DNA from 3 places in the Protofrankia sp. BMG5.30 genome. Region 1 is predicted to be linked to each of the others. Evidence: predicted binding sites of a transcription regulator. Region 1 holds the regulator's gene; each other region holds the start of a gene.
The links. Region 1 encodes LexA, which represses DNA repair genes until DNA is damaged. Its sites were predicted from a motif close to CGAACNNNNGTTCG; they were not measured.
Positions count from the first base shown of each region.

Region 2: dnaB (replicative DNA helicase) is a predicted target of LexA. The motif match lies at 4,069-4,082, and genes of this name have one in related genera.
Region 3: BL254_RS06580 (alpha-ketoglutarate-dependent dioxygenase AlkB) is a predicted target of LexA. The motif match lies at 2,105-2,118, and genes of this name have one in related genera.

Region 1 covers NZ_MOME01000011.1:95,813-103,972, reverse strand. Annotated here, with positions in the region: gene BL254_RS07195 (EAL domain-containing protein) at 1-265, opposite strand, end outside; gene miaA (tRNA (adenosine(37)-N6)-dimethylallyltransferase MiaA) at 331-1,245, opposite strand; gene lexA (transcriptional repressor LexA) at 1,263-2,012, opposite strand; gene BL254_RS07180 (LysM peptidoglycan-binding domain-containing protein) at 2,308-2,610, shown strand; gene nrdR (transcriptional regulator NrdR) at 2,774-3,235, shown strand; gene BL254_RS07170 (vitamin B12-dependent ribonucleotide reductase) at 3,304-6,213, shown strand; gene BL254_RS07165 (amylo-alpha-1,6-glucosidase) at 6,248-7,654, opposite strand; gene BL254_RS07160 (RNA polymerase sigma factor) at 8,047-8,160, shown strand, end outside.
Region 2 covers NZ_MOME01000005.1:50,876-58,437, reverse strand. Annotated here, with positions in the region: gene BL254_RS02095 (helix-turn-helix transcriptional regulator) at 113-994, shown strand; gene BL254_RS02090 (VOC family protein) at 1,068-1,466, opposite strand; gene BL254_RS02085 (hypothetical protein) at 1,966-2,193, shown strand; gene dnaB (replicative DNA helicase) at 2,619-3,986, opposite strand; gene rplI (50S ribosomal protein L9) at 4,609-5,055, opposite strand; gene rpsR (30S ribosomal protein S18) at 5,067-5,303, opposite strand; gene BL254_RS02065 (single-stranded DNA-binding protein) at 5,401-5,961, opposite strand; gene rpsF (30S ribosomal protein S6) at 5,975-6,292, opposite strand; gene BL254_RS02055 (hypothetical protein) at 6,524-6,823, opposite strand; gene BL254_RS02050 (metallophosphoesterase family protein) at 7,200-7,562, shown strand, end outside.
Region 3 covers NZ_MOME01000010.1:298,765-303,216, forward strand. Annotated here, with positions in the region: gene BL254_RS06565 (MDR family MFS transporter) at 1-359, shown strand, start outside; gene BL254_RS06570 (YceI family protein) at 488-1,261, shown strand; gene BL254_RS06575 (HdeD family acid-resistance protein) at 1,470-1,967, shown strand; gene BL254_RS06580 (alpha-ketoglutarate-dependent dioxygenase AlkB) at 2,133-2,726, shown strand; gene BL254_RS06585 (SOS response-associated peptidase) at 2,807-3,565, opposite strand; gene BL254_RS06590 (M50 family metallopeptidase) at 3,812-4,435, opposite strand.

The DNA of each region.
Region 1 (8,160 bases):
TTTCGTGCCATGTCCGGGCCTCGGCCACGGCGGTGCGTAACACCCAGCGGCCGACCTGGTCGGACAGGCCCGCGGCCGCGGCGGCCGGCATGAACTGCGACGGGTTCATCAGCCCCCGGTCGGGATGGTGCCAGCGCAGGAAGGCCTCCATCCCGGGAACCGACCCGGTGCGCAGGTCGACCTCGGGCTGGTAGTGCAGTTGTAACGACCCGTCGTCGAACGCGGCACACAGGGCCGGGACGAGGTTCAACTCGATCGCGGTCACACATGTCTCCAGACGACGGGTGTCTCCAGACGACGGGAAGAACGGGCCACGGACCCGCCGCACGTTCAGGCCGGGTTGACCATGCCCGCCACCTGCTCGACGTCGGGACGGTCMAGCCAAATTATGCGAGGATCGCRCCGAAACCACGACCTTTGTCTACGTGCCAGTCGGCGCGTCGCGGCAATTGTCGCGAGCCGGGCCGACTCGGCCGAATCGAGCGCGCCGTCGAGCCAGGCGAGAACCTGGGCGTAGCCCAGCGCCCGGGAGGCGGTGGGGCCGTCCCGCAGGCCCATGCTGACGAGGGCGTGGACCTCCTCGATCATGCCGGCGGCCCACATGCCGGCCACCCGGTCGGCGATCCTCGCGTCGAGTTGAGGATGGTCGATGCCGATCTGGACCGCGTCGTAGACCGAGCGGTGTTCCGGCAGGGAGGCGGTGAAGCTGCCGGTGAGCTCCACCACCTCCAGCGCGCGCACGATACGGCGGCCGTTGCCGGGCAGGATGGCGGCGGCCGCCGCCGGTGCCCGCGCGGCGAGATCGGCGTGCAGCGCGGCCGGGCCCCGCTCGGACAGCTCTCGCTCCAGCCGCCCCCGCACGGCCGGGTCGGTGCCGGGGAAGGCGAGGTCGTCGAGGACGGCCCGGACGTAGAGCCCGGAGCCGCCCACGAGCACCGGCGTGCGGCCGGCGGCCAGCAGACCGTCGACGACCTGTCGGGCCAGCGCCTGGTAGGACGCCACGTCGGCGGCGCGGGTGACGTCCCAGACATCGAGCAGGTGGTGGGGGACACCGCCGCGTTCCGCCGGCGGCACCTTGGCGGTACCGATGTTCATCCCGCGGTAGAGCTGCATGGAGTCGGCGTTGACGATCTCACCGTCCAGCTCGGTGGCCAGCGCGATCGCCAGGTCGCTCTTGCCGGCCGCTGTCGGCCCCACGACAGCCACGACCCGACCGGTGCGGTGCCGGTCGACACCTGTGCCCATGCTCCCTCCCGGGAGGATCAGACCCGGCGAAGGACCGCGACGATCCGGCCGAGGATCGTCGCGCTGTCACCCGGAATGTCAGCATAGGCCGGATTCTGCGGCTCGAGCCAGACGTGGCCGTCACGACGGCGCAGTGTCTTGACCGTCGCCTCGCCGTCGATCATCGCGGCGACGATCTCGCCGTTGTCCGCGACCGGCTGCTGGCGGACGACCACCCAGTCGCCGTCACAGATCGCGGCGTTGACCATGGAGTCCCCGACGACCCGCAGGGTGAACAGGGTGCCCTCGCCCACGATCTCGCGGGGGAGCGGGAAGACCTCCTCGACCGCCTGCTCGGCGAGGATCGGCCCACCCGCGGCGATGCGGCCGAGGACCGGCACGTAGRCCGCCTGTGCGGGGCCGTCCGTCGACGAACCCGCCGTGAGTGTACCGACGCCGGGGGCCTGGCGTGCCACGGGGCGTACCGGTGCCTGTGCGGAGAGGACCTCCATGGCCCGGGGGCGGTGCGGGTCACGGCGCAGGAAGCCCTTCTCCTCCAGCGTCTTCAGCTGGTGCGCGACGCTGGACGTGCTCGTGAGCCCCACCGCATCGCCGATTTCCCGCACGCTCGGCGGGTAGCCTCGGCGCTCGACAGCGTCGCGGATCACCTCAAGCACCTTGCGTTGGCGGGGGGTCAGGCCCGCGGCGTCCGCCGGCCCGTCCGGCAGGTCGCGCACGGAGCCGCGGGGGGGCCGGCCACGGCGGGTGCGGTTGTCGTCGGTGGTCATCCCTGCCGTACTCCTTCGTTGTCGGTCATGGCAGACTTACGCTCCCGGCATATCCGACGTTTTGCCGTGAACCGGAGCYGCGGCCACGACCTGGATCTGACCTGGATCTGACCTGAATCTGATCGCTACGACCGTAACCGTCGCGGCCGGATATCTCAAACGTCTGTTCGAGCGTGTCACGACGATTCCGTCGGGGCCGTGCAGTAMAAACTCGACCAGGCGTTCGATCGAACGGATGTTCTTTGATCATGTTGTTGGAAGTGGTACGTGCTGGTGGAAGTTGGGGAGGTGGACGATGCGGGCGTCGGCTGAGCCTCCGTTGCGGCTGACCGGGCGGGGCCGGGTTGTCCTGGTTGTCCTGGTTATGCTGGTGTCCTGCCTGGTGCTGTCCGTGGCCCGGGTGACGTCGTCGGCCGCGCCGACCGGGGACGACCGGCCGGCGCGCGTCCATGTGGTCCGGTCCGGGGAGACGTTGTGGGGCATCGCCCGCGGGCTGGCTCCCGACGGTGACACCCGGGTGGCCGTGGCCCGTCTGGCCGGCCTCAATCGGCTGGAGACGACCGATCTCGTCCCCGGCCAGACGCTCCGCCTGCCGTGACAGGTCCTCGTGACGGGTCTGTCATGACGGGTTCGCTGTGACGGATTTGTCAGGAGGCTCCACACACTGGCCAGCTTGCCAGGTCGTAGTGTCCGGTCCTAGTGTTGACCACAACATCTTGTAGTTGCATGGCTGTGAGTTGACAAGATCTTGGGGGTTGTGCGTGCGGTGTCCGTTCTGTCGACACCCCGACAGCAAGGTCGTCGACAGTCGGGAGGCTGAGGAGGGCGCCGCGATCCGTCGCCGCCGGTCGTGCCCGTCCTGCGGCCGTCGTTTCACGACGATCGAAGAGGCGTCACTGCGGGTCATCAAGCGCAGCGGTGTCACCGAGCCGTTCAGCCGCGGGAAGGTGATCGCCGGCGTGCGGCGGGCATGCCAGGGGCGACCGGTCCAGGCGGACGCGCTGGCCCGGCTCGCCCAGCTGGTCGAGGACACGTTGCGTGCCTCGGGGGCTGCCGAGGTCRCCTCGGACGAGATCGGCCGAACGATCCTCGGACCGCTGCGGGAGCTCGACGAGGTCGCCTACCTGCGGTTCGCCTCGGTGTACCTGTCCTTCGAGTCGCTGGAGGACTTCGAGGCGGYGATCGCCGATCTGCGCGGGCGGGCCGACCGGTCGCCGTCGTAGCCACRCACCCCGACACGACAGACAGCTGGTGAGGAACACCATCCGACCGACGCCAGACGAGGAGCGCCATGACCGACAACCGTGGCACGAAAGCCAGCAAGACCGCCACCAAGGCCGCCCCCAGGGCCACCGGCCTGAAGGTGCGACGCGTCAACACCTCGCCGGGTGTCCACCCTTATGACGAGGTCACCTGGGAGCTGCGGGACGTCGTCATGACCAACTGGCGCGACGGCTCGGTCAACTTCGAGCAGCGCGGGGTGGAGTTCCCCGACTTCTGGTCGGTGAACGCCACGAACATCGTCACGAGCAAGTACTTCCGGGGCGCGCTCGGCAGCTCCGCCCGCGAGCGGTCCCTGCGTCAGCTCATCGACCGGGTCGTGCGCGCCTACGGCGCGGCCGGCACCGAGCACGGGTACTTCGCCTCGCCGGCGGACGCCGAGATCTTCGAGCACGAACTGACCTGGATGCTGCTGCACCAGGTGTTCAGCTTCAACAGCCCGGTGTGGTTCAACGTCGGCACGTCCGCGCCGCAGCAGGTCTCGGCCTGCTTCATCCTCTCGGTCGACGACACGATGGAGTCGATCCTCAACTGGTACCGGGAGGAGGGGCTGATCTTCAAGGGCGGGTCGGGCGCCGGGCTGAACCTGTCGCGTATCCGATCGTCCAAGGAGCTGCTGTCCTCGGGCGGTACCGCCTCGGGCCCGGTGAGCTTCATGCGCGGGGCCGACGCCTCGGCCGGCACGATCAAGTCGGGCGGCGCGACCCGACGGGCCGCGAAGATGGTCGTACTCGATGTTGATCATCCGGACATCGTTGACTTTGTCGAGACCAAGTCCCGTGAGGAAAGCAAGATCCGTGCGTTGCGGGACGCCGGCTTCGACATGGACCTCGGCGGCCGTGACATCGTCTCGGTGCAGTATCAGAACGCCAACAACTCCGTCCGGGTGACGGACGAGTTCATGCGGGCCGTCATCGACGACGCCGACTTCAACCTGCGGGCCAGGCTCGACGGGCGCACGGTCGAGACCATCTCGGCCCAGTCGCTGTTCCGCACCATCGCCCAGGCGGCCTGGGACTGCGCGGACCCCGGGATCCAGTACGACGACACGATCAACGACTGGCACACCTGCCCGGAGTCCGGTCGGATCAGCGCCAGCAACCCCTGCAGCGAATACGTGCATCTGGACAACTCCAGCTGCAACCTGGCGTCGCTCAACCTGATGAAGTTTCTGCGCAAGGACCTCAGTTTCGACGCCGACGCGTTCGTGGCGGCCGTTGAACTGATCATCACCGCGATGGACATCTCGATATGCTTCGCGGACTTCCCGACACCGGAGATCACCCGGGTGTCCCGGATGTTCCGCCAGCTCGGCATCGGCTACGCCAACCTCGGCGCGCTGCTGATGGCCACCGGCCGCGCATACGACTCCGAGGGCGGCCGGGCCATGGGCGCGGCCATCACGTCGCTGATGACCGCGACGGCCTACCGCCGTTCGGCGGAGATCGCGGCGGCGCTCGGGGCCTACGACGGCTTCGCGCGCAACACCGACGCCCACCGCCGGGTGATCCGCAAGCATGCCGCCGCCACCGACGCCGTCCGCACGGTCGGGACCGACGACGCCCGCGTGCTCGCCGTCGCCGCCCGCGAGTGGGAGCGTGCCCAGAGCGTCGGGGAGAAGCACGGCTGGCGCAACGCCCAGGTCAGCCTGCTCGCCCCGACCGGCACGATCGGCCTGGCGATGGACTGCGACACCACCGGCATCGAGCCCGACCTCGCGCTGGTGAAGATGAAGAAGATGGTCGGCGGCTCCAGCATGCGGATCGTCAACCAGACGGTTCCCGCCGCGCTGCGCGCTCTCGGCTACGCCGAGGAGACCATCGAGGCGATCGTCGAGTACATCGCCGAGCACGGCCACGTCATCGACGCTCCCGGCCTGCGCCGCGAGCACTACGAGGTCTTCGACTGCGCGATCGGGGAGCGGGCCATCACCCCGATGGGGCACATCCGGATGATGGCGGCGGTCCAGCCGTTCCTGTCCGGCGCCATCTCCAAGACCGTCAACATGCCCACGTCGGCCACGGTCGAGGAGGTCGAGCAGATCTACCTGGAAGGGTGGCGGCTCGGCCTGAAGGCACTGGCGATCTACCGGGACAACTGCAAGGTCGGCCAGCCGCTGTCGGACCTGCGCGGCGCGAAGCGGTCCGCGAGCGGGGGCGCGGGCGAGCAGACGGCCGCGCAGCCCGCTGCCGCGCCGTCCGGTGAGCACCGCCCGGTCCGGCGCCGGCTGCCGAAGATCCGCCAGTCGCAGACGGTCTCCTTCACCGTGGGTGGCGCCGAGGGGTACCTGACCGCCGGGTCGTATCCCGACGACGGGCTCGGCGAGGTCTTCATCAAGATGTCGAAGCAGGGCTCGACCCTCTCCGGCGTGATGGACGCGTTCGCCATCGCGGTCTCGATCGCGCTCCAGCACGGCGTCCCGTTGGAGACCTACGTCCGCAAGTTCATCAACATGCGCTTCGAGCCGGCCGGCATGACCGACGACCCGGACGTGCGGATCGCCCAGTCGGTGATGGACTACCTCTTCCGCCGCCTCGCCCTGGACTACCTCCCCGAACAGACCCGCGCGGAGCTCGGCGTCCTCAGCGCGCAGGAGCGGGCCCGCCAGCTCACCGGCCAGCACGGGGGAACCGGCCCGGCGGACGCGGTCGAGACAGCCGACCCGGAGGTGGCCGAGGTGGCCGGGCCCGACGTGGCCGGGGCAGCGGTTGATGCCGGGGCCGTCCACACCCACCAGGTGGGCCTGCCCACGACGCTGGAGGTGCGGGGCGCGATGCCGCGCAGTGTCCCACCGGGTGAGGCGCTGTCGGCCCAGAACGTGGTGGACGCGCCACTGTGCTTCACCTGTGGGGTCACCATGCGTCCCGCGGGCAGTTGCTACGTGTGCGAACAGTGCGGTTCCACCAGCGGCTGCAGCTGATCGCTCGGGCCGGTTGACCCGGCGCGGCGGCCGGTCAGCCGCCGCGCCGGGTCAGGTGCTCTCCGTCGTCCGCGCCCGTGCGGGCGGACGGCAGGTGGTGAGCGGCTTTCCGGCCGTCGAGCAGGTCCAGGAGCAGGGCCGCCGTCCACGAGAAGTGGTTGCTGCCCACCCCGGTGCCGTCGAACGGCGAGTAGTACTCGTACAGGCCCTCGGATCCCGCGATCATCGAGATCGTGCCGGCGCGCAGCCGTTCGGCGAGGTCGCCGCGGCCGGCGCGGTCGAGCCCGTCGGCGAGCAGCCAGTTCATGTTCACCCAGACCGGGCCCTGCCAGTAGCAGCGGGGCTGGAAGTCGGGATCGTCGGTGGGGGTGCTGGCGATGCCGTGGGCCGGCCAGAACCGCCGCGCGGTCATCCGGCTGACAAGGTCCTCGACGCTGTCAGGGGGCACGACACCGGCATACAGGGCGAGGAAGCCGGCGACCGTGGGTCTGCTGATCAGCCGGCCGGAACGCGCGTCCCGGCTCCAGTACATGCCGTCGGCGAACAGGGTGGGCAACGCTGCCCTGGTCCGGCGGGCCGAGCGCAGCAGCTGGTTGGGCAGCTGTTCGCCGATGTCGGCGGCGATGTCGCGCAGGTGGTCGTTCGCGCGGGCGAGAATCGCGTTGAAGGCGACGTCCTGTACCAGCGGGACGCGGGAGGCGCGGATCCGGCTGAAGTCGTAACGGGCGTCGCGTAGCTCCCCGACCAGGTGGTAGAGGGTGAACAGGTCGGTGGCGGACAGCCGCTGGTCGGACGGGACCTCCTTGTTGTCCCGCCGCAGGGCGTCGAGCGCGCCGTCCCCGTTGAGCCGGCGGATGAGCTTCAGGGGGATGGGGGCTGCCCTGCGAGTGAGCTCCATCCAGGCGGGGGTGTTGTCCATCCCCGACTCCCACGAGTGGACCAGGGTGACCAGCCCGGTGTCGTCGGGGTCACGTTCGCGGTACAGCCAGCAGTGGTAGCGCAGCAGACCCGGGTAGATCGCCCGGTAGAACTCGCGGCGCCGGGCCGGGTCGAACACCTCGCCGACGCGGACGACGGCCTCAGCGATCATCGGCGGCTGGGTGACGCCGGTCGTCTGCACATGCTCCGGGCCGCCGTCGACGAGATCGGAGCGCCACCGGTCGGGCCCGGCGTGGTAGCTGCCGGAGCCGGAGAAGATGACGTGCGGAATCATCCCGTTGGGCCACTGGCCGTGCAGCAGCGAGAGGATTTCCCGGCTGGCCCGTTCGGGGTCGATGTGCCGTAGCCCGATGGCGATGAAGCAACTGTCCCACAACCACTGGTGCGGGTAGAGCGTCGGAGACGGTCGGGTCGCCCCACCCAGATCGTTGTCCCGCAGTACCTCGATCGCGGACGTTCGGAGTTCGGTGAGCACCTCGGACGGCAGAGCCGACGATGACATCGTGTGAGGGTACCGGGGCCGGTGGCGGGCAGCGCCGGAAGCTCGTGACACTCTCGTGATCTCACGTACTCTCGGTGACGATTGTTACGGTCCGTCCGCATTATTGTGGCTGTGTTGACGGAAAGTTGGGACTAGTCTCGTTCTCGACGGCGCGGACGTGGAGAACTGAAGAGATAATTAGTTATTCGTGACACACCGGCTGATCCGCGGAGTAGTCTTCGCGACAGCGGGTGCGGCGTCCCGAGGGTGAGGGTCTACACTGCTTCGTAGACCCGGCGATCGCTTACGTCCGGTTGTGTCTGAACGCGGAATGGGAGAGACGCCCCCAGGCGTTGCCCATACGTGCAAGCACCAAGACCCGCCACCCGCACCGACCTTCGGATCTGCTACTGATGACGCTGCCTGCCCTCGAACTTCATGAGCGCTCCGATGAGCCGCGTACGCGTGCCGTGAGCACGCGACGGACTCGTCGGTCATCCACTCCTGCCCGCACGGCGCCCAGCCGC
Region 2 (7,562 bases), on a different contig from region 1:
AACCCGCCGCGGCGCGGCGACGCGAACGTCATCCGCCACCGCGTCGCTGTCATTCTGGCCAGCCAGGGAGCTGGGCCGCTCGGATCTCCGGACCGACTCGGAAGGGTGTGGCATGAGAAACCTCCCGGACGATGACGCTTCGGCCCGAGCGGCCGGAGCGCAGCTGGGAGCCGAACTCGCGGCCCTGCGGCACCGGCACCGGCTCAGCGGCCAGGAGCTCGCCAGCCGAACCAGGATGAGTCAGTCGAAAATATCCCGAATAGAGACCGGTACGGTCACACCCAGCCCTGACGACGTCGAAGCGATCGTGCGTGCGCTCGACGAGCCGGAGACAGTGGTGTCGCAGTTCCGGCAGGCAGCCGAACGCCTCGTGTCCGGCGCGGACCCGGTCATCGACCCCACCCCCTACATCGGCCGCTTCCAGCCCCAGTATCTCGAGCACGAGTCCGCCGCCCAGGTCGTCCGCTTCTTTCAGCCGACCCTCGTACCCGGCCTGTTGCAGACGAGCGAATACGCACAGGCGATCATCCTGCGTTTCTGCGAGCTGTTCGACATCGACTACCTCGCCGAGGGCGCCCAAGCGGTCGCCCTGCGGATGGAACGGCAGCGGATCCTCTACGACGAACGGCGGACCTTCTACTTCGTGCTGCTGGAGTCGGTGCTCGCCTATCCGGTGGCGGCGCCCGCGGCCATGATCGCCCAGATCGACCGCATCCGGGATCTCGCGGACAGCCGGCCGAACATCACCATCGCCTTAGTCCCCAACGGGACCGAGCTCGTGGTGCCGCCGTCCAGCAGCATAGAAATACTGGACGAGAACCGCGCGCTCACCGAGGCGATACTGTCCGTGGTGTCGCACAAGAAGCCTGAAACCGTCCGGGTTCTTCTCCGGATCTTCGCTGAGCTCGAGAGCAAGGCGACCACCGACATCAACCCGATCCTCGACCGCCACCGCCGCGTCTACATCGACCAGATCCTCTCCAAACAGCGCTGACCGCTCGGCGCGAGCACGGCCCCAGGGGCATCCACCCCAGAAGGCACACGCTTCACCGCCGTCGGAGCGCGGGTCACTGCGCGGGGGCACCGTTCCAGTCGACGAGCTGGACGACGATGCCGTTCGGGTCACGGACCTGGAACGCCCTCTCGCCCCACTCCTCGGTGGTCAGAGGCATGGTGATGGCCACCCCCTCCGCCTGTAGCCGGGCCAGCTCACCCTCGAGGTCGTCGACGACGAACGCGAGTATCAGGCCGGCCGCGTGGCTGTCGCGCTGGTCCGCCGGCAGCGTCGGCAGCCCGCGGCGCAGGAAGACGACGTTCATGCCGGTGTCGTCGCGCGTGAGCGAGGCGAACCCGTCGGCCGCCATCTCCTGCCGGAAGCCGAAGTGCTCGACGAGGAACGCGGCGGACGCACTCACGTCCTCGACGTTCAACGGCACCGCGGACGAAGTGATCTTCGCATGCTGCATCTATCTGACCATAGACACCCACGCTGCTCCGCGCATCAATGATTATCAACCGGCGCCCCTCGGATGAATCCGCGAACCGGCACCTGGTCAGGCCAGGGCATCGATCCCGCGGTCCACGGGCTTTACCTCACAGCGCCATCTACTTAAGAAGAAGAGCCGCCTCGCAGCAGCGGGATGATCCTGTTATGCAGACCAAACTGTGGTAATGCAAGAACTATTACCGCACCAGGTCAAACCGGTCCTGCAGCTGACTCGATGATCTGACTAAGATGCGGGGCAGCCTCCACAAGAGGCACACCTACCGTCGATACCTCAGCCGGCCGGCTCATCCGCATAACCAGCGGTACGACGTGCATAGATGACCCGATAGTGACCTCAAGATCAAATTTTCTGGGCACGAAGCGCGGTCGCCTTGCCTTGGGCACAGAGTCGTCTCGCACCCGTCCGATCAAGTGAGATCGCGCGACGGAAACCGCCGAACCTCGTTGGGGAGTCGTGCATGGACATGACCTGGACTATCCCGCTGGTGGTTGTATCGCTACCTATCGTTGTTGTTCTGATCGCGTGGCTGTCGTGGCTGCTCTTCAGCTATCTGATCTTTAAGCGCGGCGGGGACAACGTCTTCGAGAACATCTGGAAGATCGCTGTCGCGTTTCCTCTTCGCGACTGGATGAGGCTGATCCGCTGGATGAGGAGGCCACCAAACAATCCGCCTGTAGATCAATAACAAGATTCCTCTTGGACCAGCTGCCCCTAATCTTGATCTTTAACCTGTGCGTTGTTGGTAGGCGGTCCTGGTCGGGCCCCGTTTAGCGATCTTTCCGACGTCGCGGTGAGATGCTGCTCGGAACCCCGTCGGACCCTGCGGGGGCCAGCCACCCCGGTGGAGCTGGCTGCTCTCATGGGAGATGCAGATCGCGGATCAGCGGGCGGTCAAGGCGCTCGGTGGTTGTCTCCGCGGGACGTAGCCGACACCATCCATGATCTCAGGATACCGATTTCCCGCAGCCTTGAATGCCGATCACCTGCACGCTTCAGTGCCGATTACCTGCGTCCTTCGATGCCGATCATCTGCAAGATCGATACGGGAAGATGGAGCGGCGGCTGGAGATCTTGAGCTGATCGGCGGTGTGGAGCGTCGCGCCGTTCGGGTCAGCCGGCCATGTCGACGAAGCGGGAGTAGTGGCCCTGGAAGGCGACGGTGACGGTGCCGGTCGGGCCGTTGCRGTGCTTCGCGACGATCAGGTCGGCCTCGCCGGCGCGGGCCGACTCCTTCTCCACGGCGTCCTCCCGGTACAGCAGGATCACGGCGTCCGCGTCCTGCTCGAGGGATCCCGACTCGCGGAGGTCGGAGATCTGCGGGCGTTTGTCCGCGCGCTGCTCCGACGCCCGGTTGAGCTGGGAGATCGCCACCACCGGGATGTCCAGCTCCTTGGCGAGCAGTTTGAGCGAACGCGATATCTCGCTGACCTCCTGCTGGCGGCTCTCGGTGCGCTTCGGTGAGGACATCAGCTGGAGGTAGTCGAGGACGATCATCCGTAGGCCGTTGCGCTGCTTCAGGCGACGGGCCTTCGCCCGGATCTCCATCATGGTCAGGTGCGGGCTGTCGTCGATGAACAGGGGCGCGTCGGCGACCTCGCCCATCCGGCGGGCCAGCCGGGCCCAGTCGTCGTCGGTGAGCCGACCCGTGCGGATGTTCTGCAGGGACACTCGCGCCTCCGCCGACAGCAGCCGCATGGTGATCTCCATCCGGCTCATCTCCAGCGAGAAGATCACGGACGCCATGCTGTTGCGGATCGACGCGGACCGGGCGAGGTCCAGCCCGAGTGTGCTCTTGCCGACAGCGGGCCTGGCCGCGATGATCCACAGCTGGCCGCCGTGGAGACCGTTGGTCAGCTCGTCGAGATCGTTGAAGCCGGTGGGGACGCCGGTCAGCGCGCCGTCGTGCCCCGCGATCGCCTCGATCTCCTCCAGCGCGGGGTTGAGCAGGTCGCCGAGTGGTGCGTAGTCCTCACTCGAGCGGCGTTCGGTGACCTCGTAGACGGCGGCCTGCGCGCGGTCGACCACCTCGTCCACGTCCTGGGCGGGGCCGTAGGCGAGCTGGACGATGCGGGTGCCCGCCTCGGCGAGACGGCGCAGAACAGCCTTCTCCGCGACGATGCGGGCGTAGTAGCCGGCGTTCGCCGCGGTCGGGACGCTGGAGATGAGGGTGTGCAGGTAGCCCGGCCCGCCGACGCGCTCGAGCAGCTCCCGCCGGGCGAGTTCGGCGGCGACGCTGATCACGTCAGCCGGCTCGCCGCGACCGTAGAGATCGCCGATGACACCGTAGATCGTGCTGTGCGCAGGACGGTAGAAGTCGCTCGCGGAGAGCACCTCGACGACGTCGGCGATCGCGTCCTTCGACAGCATCATGCCGCCCAGCGCGCTCTGCTCGGCAGCCAGATCATGCGGCGGCGTGCGGTCGAACTCGACCGGCCCGCCGGAAGCGGCCCGGGTGCGGTCGACATCGGTCAGCGTCACGGCTGTGGCCTCGTCATGCCTGTGGCCCCGTCATGATTGCGGCCCCGTCATGCCTGCCCCTTTCCCCACACCACACCATCTTCGAACATATGTTCGACTACAGTGGCGGCCCCGTCAATCCCTGGGGAGGTGTCTCCTCGAGCACTTCACCGGGCGGCGTCGACTGTATGGGCGCACCCGCCCAGCATCCAAAAAGTTGTCCACAGGCCCTGTGGACAACTCTGTGCACAACTCCGGAAAGGCTGGGGAAATCGCTGGGACAAGCCCGTCGAGGCTGTGGACAACCAGCCGGCGCTGACGTCGGCTGTGCTGCTATCAGTGCAGGAAGGGCGTCATCGCCGTCCATCCCCTGTGGATGGAAGAAATTCGACGACGAATCGTACGGAGACCCCCGCGCGGCCTCCGCGCGGTCGGCGGCCTGACAGCTGGCTGTCCAGAAAGCACAACGGGTGACCGCGATGTCGGCATCGGCCGGMCCAGCAGGAGCATGCCCGTCCAAGGCGAAGGCCGCGCGAAGGAACATCATCGCGCGGCCTCTGCCCGGGTGAGTGACATCGCGGTCACCCGATCAGCGTGCTGTCCCGCGGGCGGCCGTTGTGGGCCGGCCGCGTTCGGCTGGTCGTCAGGCGGAGACGACGTCCAGCTTGAGGGTCGCCACGACCTCCGGGTGCAGGTGCACCGACACGGTGTGGGACCCGAGCGACTTGATCGGCGAGGGCAGCTCGACCCGCCGGCGGTCCAGGTCCGGGCCACCGGCGGCGGACACGGCCGCCACCACGTCCGTCGCCGTCACCGAGCCGAACAGCCGACCCTCCTTGCCCGCTCGGGTCACCAGCCGGATCGGCAGGGTCGCGAGCTGGCCGGCGATCTCCTTTGCCTGCCCGAGATCGCGGATCTCCCGGGCCGACCGGGCCCGACGGATCTGCTCGATCTGCTTCTCGGCGCCCCGGGTGGCCACGATCGCGTACCGGCGAGGAATGAGGTAGTTGCGCCCGTACCCCGCAGCGACCTGGACCGTGTCGCCCGGGCTGCCGAGGCCGGGTATCTCCTGGGTGAGGATGAGCTTCATCGTCATCCTCCTCAGCGGGCCGTCGAGGTGTAGGGCAGCAGGGCCATCTCCCGGCTGTTCTTCACCGCGATCGCGATGTCACGCTGGTGCTGGCTGCAGTTGCCGGTCACCCGCCGAGCGCGGATCTTGCCGCGGTCGGAGATGAACTTCCGCAGCAGCGAGGTGTCCTTGTAGTCGATGTAGTCGGTCTTGTCCTTGCAGAACACGCAAACCTTCTTCTTCGGCTTGCGCACGGCCGCCTTGGCCATCGTGCACTCCTATGTCATGGCTTCGACCCGACGTCACGGCTTCGGCCCGACGCCGGTGGGCCCGGCCCCGGTCAGGCGCTGCCGGGGATCGGCTGGATCAGAACGGGGGCTCCTCGGAGTAGCCGCCGGGCGACGCCGACCACGGGTCGTCGGCAGGCCCGCCGCCGTATCCCGAGCCGCCACCGGACGGCCCGCCGTAGCCGCCGCCCGCGGACGGCCCCCCGGACGCCGGCGGCCCACCGTAGCCGCCGGAAGGCCCGCCGCCGCTGTAACCGCCGCCGGCGGCACCGCCGCGACCGGCCTTGACGACCTTGGCGGTGGCGTACCGCAGCGACGGGCCGATCTCGTCGACGTCCAGCTCGACCACGGTCCGCTTCTCGCCCTCACGGGTCTCGAACGACCGCTGCTTGAGCCGGCCCTGGACGATGACCCGAGCGCCCTTCTGCAACGACTCCGCGACGTGCTCGGCGGCCTGCCGCCAGATGGAGCAGCGCAGGAACAGCGCGTCCCCGTCCTTCCACTCGTTGGTGGCCCGGTCGAGGGTGCGTGGTGTCGAGGCGACGGTGAAGCTGGCGACGGCCGCGCCGTTGGGCGTGAAACGAAGCTCGGGATCGTTCGTCAGGTTCCCGACCACCGTGATGACTGTCTCACCGGCCATGGGGCCGCTCCCTTCAGGCCGCGGCCCGCCGCCGCGGCTTCTTCTCGGGCAGCCGGATCACCTTGGTACGGATCACCGATTCGTTGAGGACGAGTTGGCGGTCGAGTTCGGCGACGACGTCCGGCTCGGCGTGCAGGTCGATAATGGCGTAAATGCCCTCGAAACTCTTGCGGATCTCGTAGGCAAGCCGGCGGCGGCCCCAGACGTCGACCTTCTCCACCACGCCGCCGCCGGAGCGGACGACGGTCAGGTACTGGTCGAGAGACGGCGCCACCGTGCGCTCCTCGAGATCCGGCTCGAGGATCACCATCAGTTCGTAATGACGTGGCAAGGGTGAACCCACCTCCTGTGGACTCGGGCGGCCACGGAGGGTTCCGTGGCAGGAGGGACAGTGCCGCACACGGCCGGACGCGGAACGGATCCGCACGGACCGACCAGCGGCAACGTCGCAAACACTACTCGATACCGCCCGGCCCGATACCACCCGGCCACAGGCCGATCGGTCGGACCCACCCGCTGCCCTTCCCCGTCGTCGTCCACTCCCCGTCGTCATCCGCTGTCGTCATTCACCACCGTCATCCGTCACCTCGCGCGTCTCGCGGGTCGCGCCGGTGGACTCGGTGCCCGGCGCCGGCTCCGAGAGCGTCACCTCGCGGGTCCCGCGCCCGCGTGCGGCGGCGACCACCCGCAGACCGGCGCCGACCATCCCCACGACGAGCGTCAGCGAGATCACCACCAGCAGGCCGTGCACGTGCCGGCCGGGTGACGGCCAGATCGCGGCGACCACGGCCACGGCGGCGGCCAGGCCGACGGACGCGACGAACGGCGCGAACCCGCGGCCTGTGACACCGACACCTCTCACAGCTTCATATCCTGCCCGTGCCATCCTTCCCCGATCCCACCACCACGGCCATCGGGTTCTTCCAGAGACGAAGGATCCACAGTACGTGCCAGATCCCGCAGCTCACGGACGGCAAAAAGGTGTCGTTCTTCCATTTCCATTTTCATGGCCGGCGGGGCTCGTCCGACCATACGATCCGATCGGTTCGCGACCACCGGACCGACCGTGGCTGACGTGATTTCCTTCCACACATTTTCTGGCCGGCCGCAACATGGCGGGGCCCGGGGCGACCACGGTATTTACTGATATTTTTGTTTCCGGTCACCTTGTGGTTCCGCTCTCCGACGGGAACGGGGCTAATTTCGGCGCTATGCCTGTGAGTCCTCGTGGTGAAGTGATGGGATCGGGGGTTCCGGCCGACATGGCCGAGGACATGACGATCGCCGAGCAGCACGAATGGCTGCGGACTTTTCTCCGCCGCCGGCCGGTCAGCAGACGGAGCATCCTGCTCGGTGGGCTGGCCGGGGCCGGCGCGGCGAGCCTGCTCGGCACGCCGTTCGGCCGGGCCGCCTACGCCGGTGCGACCACCGACAGCCCCCTGCTGGTCGGCGGCCGGCACGCCGCGTTCGGCGCCGACCCGTCCCGACAGCTGCGGCTCGCGGCGCAGCTGTCGGGTAACCCGGGCCGAGGCAGGGTGCTGGTCGACATCGGGCCGGGCCGTGGACTCGGCCACACGACCGAGGCGGAGATCCGTCCGCTG
Region 3 (4,452 bases), on a different contig from region 1:
TCACCACCCAACTGGCCACGAACATCGCCCTGCGAATACCCGGCGCGCAGCCCGGAAATGCCGCCGCCAACCGTTTTGTCTCAACTCCGCGCGATGTCGCGGGGCTGGCCGCACCGATACGTGAAGCGGTACGAACCGCCTATGCCGACTCACTCGGCCGGGTCTTTCTGGTGGCCGTTCCGATCGGGATCGCAGCATTCGCGATCAGTCTGTTCCTCCGGGAGGCCGAACTGCGCGGATCGACCGCCATCTCCCGGACCGACGCATCGGACGACACGGTGGGAGCCGACCTCACCGACAGCAGCCATGGCTCCGGGCCGGGAGCGAAGCGATCGACGGCCAGCGCCTCCAGGGAATAGATTGTTGCCCGCACAACTGACTTCGGGGCCGCATGAAAATGATCATGTGAGCAGAGTCTGCGAAGTCCTGGGAAGAACCCGCTCGCGGGAACACGACTCGTAGGAGAAGGCCTGAAGAGGAGATCATCATGACCGTACCGGGCACCGCCATCGAGAACCTCACCGGCACCTGGACGATCGACCCCGCTCACAGTCGGTTCGGCTTCGCCGTCCGACACGCGATGGTGGCGACCGTCCGGGGCAGCTTCAGGTCCTTCGAYGGCACCCTGCACCTCGACGGCTCCAGGCCCACGGCCTCGCATGCCACGATCAGCATCAACACCGACAGTATCGACACCGGGAACTCCGACCGCGACACCCACCTGCGCTCCCCCGACTTTCTCGACGCTGACACGTATCCGACGATCACCTTCACCGGCACGGGCATCAAACCAGGGGACGATCCGGACAGCTATGTGGTCACCGGCGACCTGACCATTCACGGCACCACGCATGTGGTCGAGGTGGCGGTCGAGTTCCAGGGCAGCGCGGTGGACTCGTTCGGCAACAGCCGGGTGGGGTTCGCCGCCACGTCCTCCCTCAGTCGGAAGGACTTCGGCCTCACCTGGAACGCGCCGCTGGAGGCGAGGGTGTCCTCATCAGCGACACAGTCAAGATCGACGTTGACATCTCGGCCATCAGGACGTCCTGATCAGAACTGCGCAGGGCCAATGACCGGTGGCCGCGTGGTGGTCAGGAACTGCCTCGATCCAGAATCCAGGACCGCGCGAGGCCGCCGACGGGCCGGCAGCACCGCTCCGGCCAGGGCATCCCGGTATATCCGGTGCACCCGGCCGGAGCCGCCCGTCACCGGGCCGGCGGGCGGCGGGCGGGCGCGACACGAACGGCCGGGACGCCGCTGAGTATCGGAGAAGGACCGTAGCGGTAAGGAGCGGGCGCCGGCCAGGGCCGGTATCGAGGACTGGCGGCACCCGACGCGGGGAACCCCCTTGTCCAGGGCGGGGAACCCCTTGTCCAGGTCGGAAGGTATGAGCGGCCCTGGAGATGGCGATCATGATGACGACGGCAGAGACGCACCGCCACCACGGCGGAGCTTCGAGCGCGGTCTGGATGGCAGGACTCTTCCTGGGGATCGCGGTGACGGTTCTCGGCGTGCTCCTGGTCGCCCACCCCTTCGCCGCCGCGCGCACACTGGCGATCCTGATCGGCGCTGGGCTGGTGCTGGCCGGGATCATGGATATGGTCGCGACAGCCCGTGCGGGCGAGGAGACTGCCAGCTTCTTCGGCGTCCTGCTCGTGATCGGCGGGATCGTCGTYCTCGCCTGGCCGGGTGTCACCTTGCGGGCGGTGGCCCTCATCGTCGGAATCTGCCTGCTGGTGGCTGGCGTCGCGCGTATCGCCATGGCCGGCTACGCGCGCGGGCACGGACGCTCATGGGGGTGGGGTGTGTTCATCGGCCTCCTGGCGATGGGCATCGGCATTCTCGCCCTGGCGTGGCCAGCGGCCACCGTCTTCATCCTGGCGGTGCTATTTGGGATCGAGCTGATCGTGCATGGCATCGGCCAGATCGCGCTCGCTCTCGCGGCCCGCCGGGAGTCACGGGCCTGACACCCCGGGAGCGGCCCCGCCGAGCATCGGGCACCACGGGGCCGCTCCGGTCATCCGCGTTGCCAGACGCTCGGCAACCAGAGCGCGGCAAYCAGAGCGCGGCGCACGACGGCTGGCCTGCCCGACACGCTCGATATCGAACGTATGTTCGGGTATTGTATCTCTATGCCCCTCCAGTGCAGCCTGTTGACCAGCGGCGACCCCGCGGTCTCCATCAACCCCACGTTCAGCCGCATCCGCCTCGACGGGACGTCATGGGTCGACGTGGCGCCGGGGTGGCTGCGCGGCGCTGACGACCTTTACGGGACCCTCGCCAGCGAGGTCCCCTGGCGGCAGGGTCGACGGTGGATGTACGAGCGCATGGTGGACGATCCACGACTGTCACGGTGGTACAAGGCGACCGAGCCTCTCCCCCACCCCATCCTGGCCACGATATGTAGCTCTTTGTGCGCGCATTATCAGGTGCCGTTCGGCTCGGTCGGGCTCAACTTCTACCGCGACGGCGACYACAGCGTCGCGTTCCATCGCGACCGTGAACTGCGCAGGCTCGGTAACACCCTGATCGCGATCGTGACGCTGGGGGCGCGGCGCCCCTTCCGGCTCCGTCCGCGCGGTGGCGGTGCCGGTCGGACGCTGCTCCCCGCGTCCGGAGATCTTCTGGTGATGGGTGGCCGCTGCCAGGCCGACTGGGAGCATGCGGTCCCGAAAGTCGCTTCCTGCGGCCCGCGGATCAGCGCGTCCTGGCGGTGGGCCGCGTGAGGAGCCTCTTCGGCAGCTTCAGGACGCTCTCACGGACGCACCTGGAGCGCGTCATCCGGCTGGTGGCCCGCGGACGGAAGTCAATCATGGTCGATCGGGACCGCACCGGGGTGGACGGCCCGCGAACCCGCTCCGTCCACGTCGTCGGCCAGGGTGACCGGCTCCAGCAGATGCGGACCGTTGTTACGCACGTTGCCGACCTGGGTGTCGACCGGGTAGGCACGCAGCACCCCGGCTGGCGCGGGCCCGAGCATGCTGGTCAGCACCGCAGGATCGGCCAGGACAGGATCAAGCCAGTGCGACCAGGCCACCGGGGGAAGGACGACCGGCGACCGCGGATGCAGGGACTCCAGACCGGCCGGCGCCGTAGTGGTGATGATGGTGAAGGTCGCGAGCGTACCGCCCGTGGGCGGGCGCCACAGCTCGTACAGCCCCGCGAGCGCGGCAGGTTCGTTGTCGACTGGGCGTACCAGGTACGGCTGCGCGCGCCGGGCCCCTTCGGTCCGCTGCCATTCGTAGTAACCCGTGATCGGGACGAGACAGCGGCGGGCCCGCAGCGCGGCGCGGAACGCGGGTCTGGTCGCCACCGTCTCTGCCCTGGCGTTAATCATTTTGTTGCCGATGGCGGCATCCTTGGCCCACGAGGGCACCAGGCCCCAGCGCGCCAGCCGCAGCCGGGAGGTCGGTGTCGGCTGCTGGCCCGGCGGGATGACGACCACCGGGGCCGAAGCGGTCGGCGCGACGTTGAAGTTCGGCTGTACGCCGCCTGTTTCGTCACATGCGGAGAACGACTCTGCGAGCTGCTGCCCACCCAGGGCGTTGGCGTAGCGACCGCACATGTGTTCGCAGTGTGCCAGACAACCGTCCGTACCGCATGGTGCCCATCCGCGACCGCCCAATATCGGACGGCCGCCGGCGGTAACCGCTCACCGAGGCTGTACCCACCGAGGCTGTACCCGGCACAGCCGTATCCGCCGAAGCCATGCTCACCAGGGCCACGTCCGTCGGAAGCATGGCTGGCCGGGCGCGGAGCGCGGTATTCCTGCGCCGCACAGTCACCATACGGGCTGCCGTCATACGGGCTGCTACCACACGAGCCATTCGGCCGACATGACAAGGCAGAACAGGGAGACCGAGGCGAAGAAGACCACCCACAGTCCCGCGGGCATACCGGTCAGCCGGGCCAGCTGATCCGGATCCGACGTCGGCGCACGGCCCCGGCTGCGGGTCCGCTGCACCTCGATGATCGGCCGCAGTCCTCCGAAGAGGAGAAACCAGGTGATGGACATGGCGAACAGCTGCTGGGGACGGTCCGACGCCAGGACCGACACCGCCACGACAGTCCCGATGCTGAGCACGATGGACAACACACCGAAGGCGTTGCGGATGGCGACGAGCACCCCCAGGAGCAGGATGACACTCAGCCGCAGCATCAGACTCACCTGATTGGCCGCAAGCAGGGCGGCGGCGCCGAGGCCGAGCAACGAAGGCGTGATATAGCCGGCCGCGACCGTGACGACGACACCCGGCCCGGTCGGCCGCCCAGCCGACACGGTCACACCGGACGTGTCGGAATGCAGCCGGATACCACCGAGCCGCCGGCCACTGRCGACCGCGGCCAGCGCATGTCCTCCCTCATGGGCAATGGTGATCACATGCCGGGCCAGCGGCCACAACCGGCTGTCGAACACCACAACAAAGGCGATCACAGCACCTACCAGCGCCG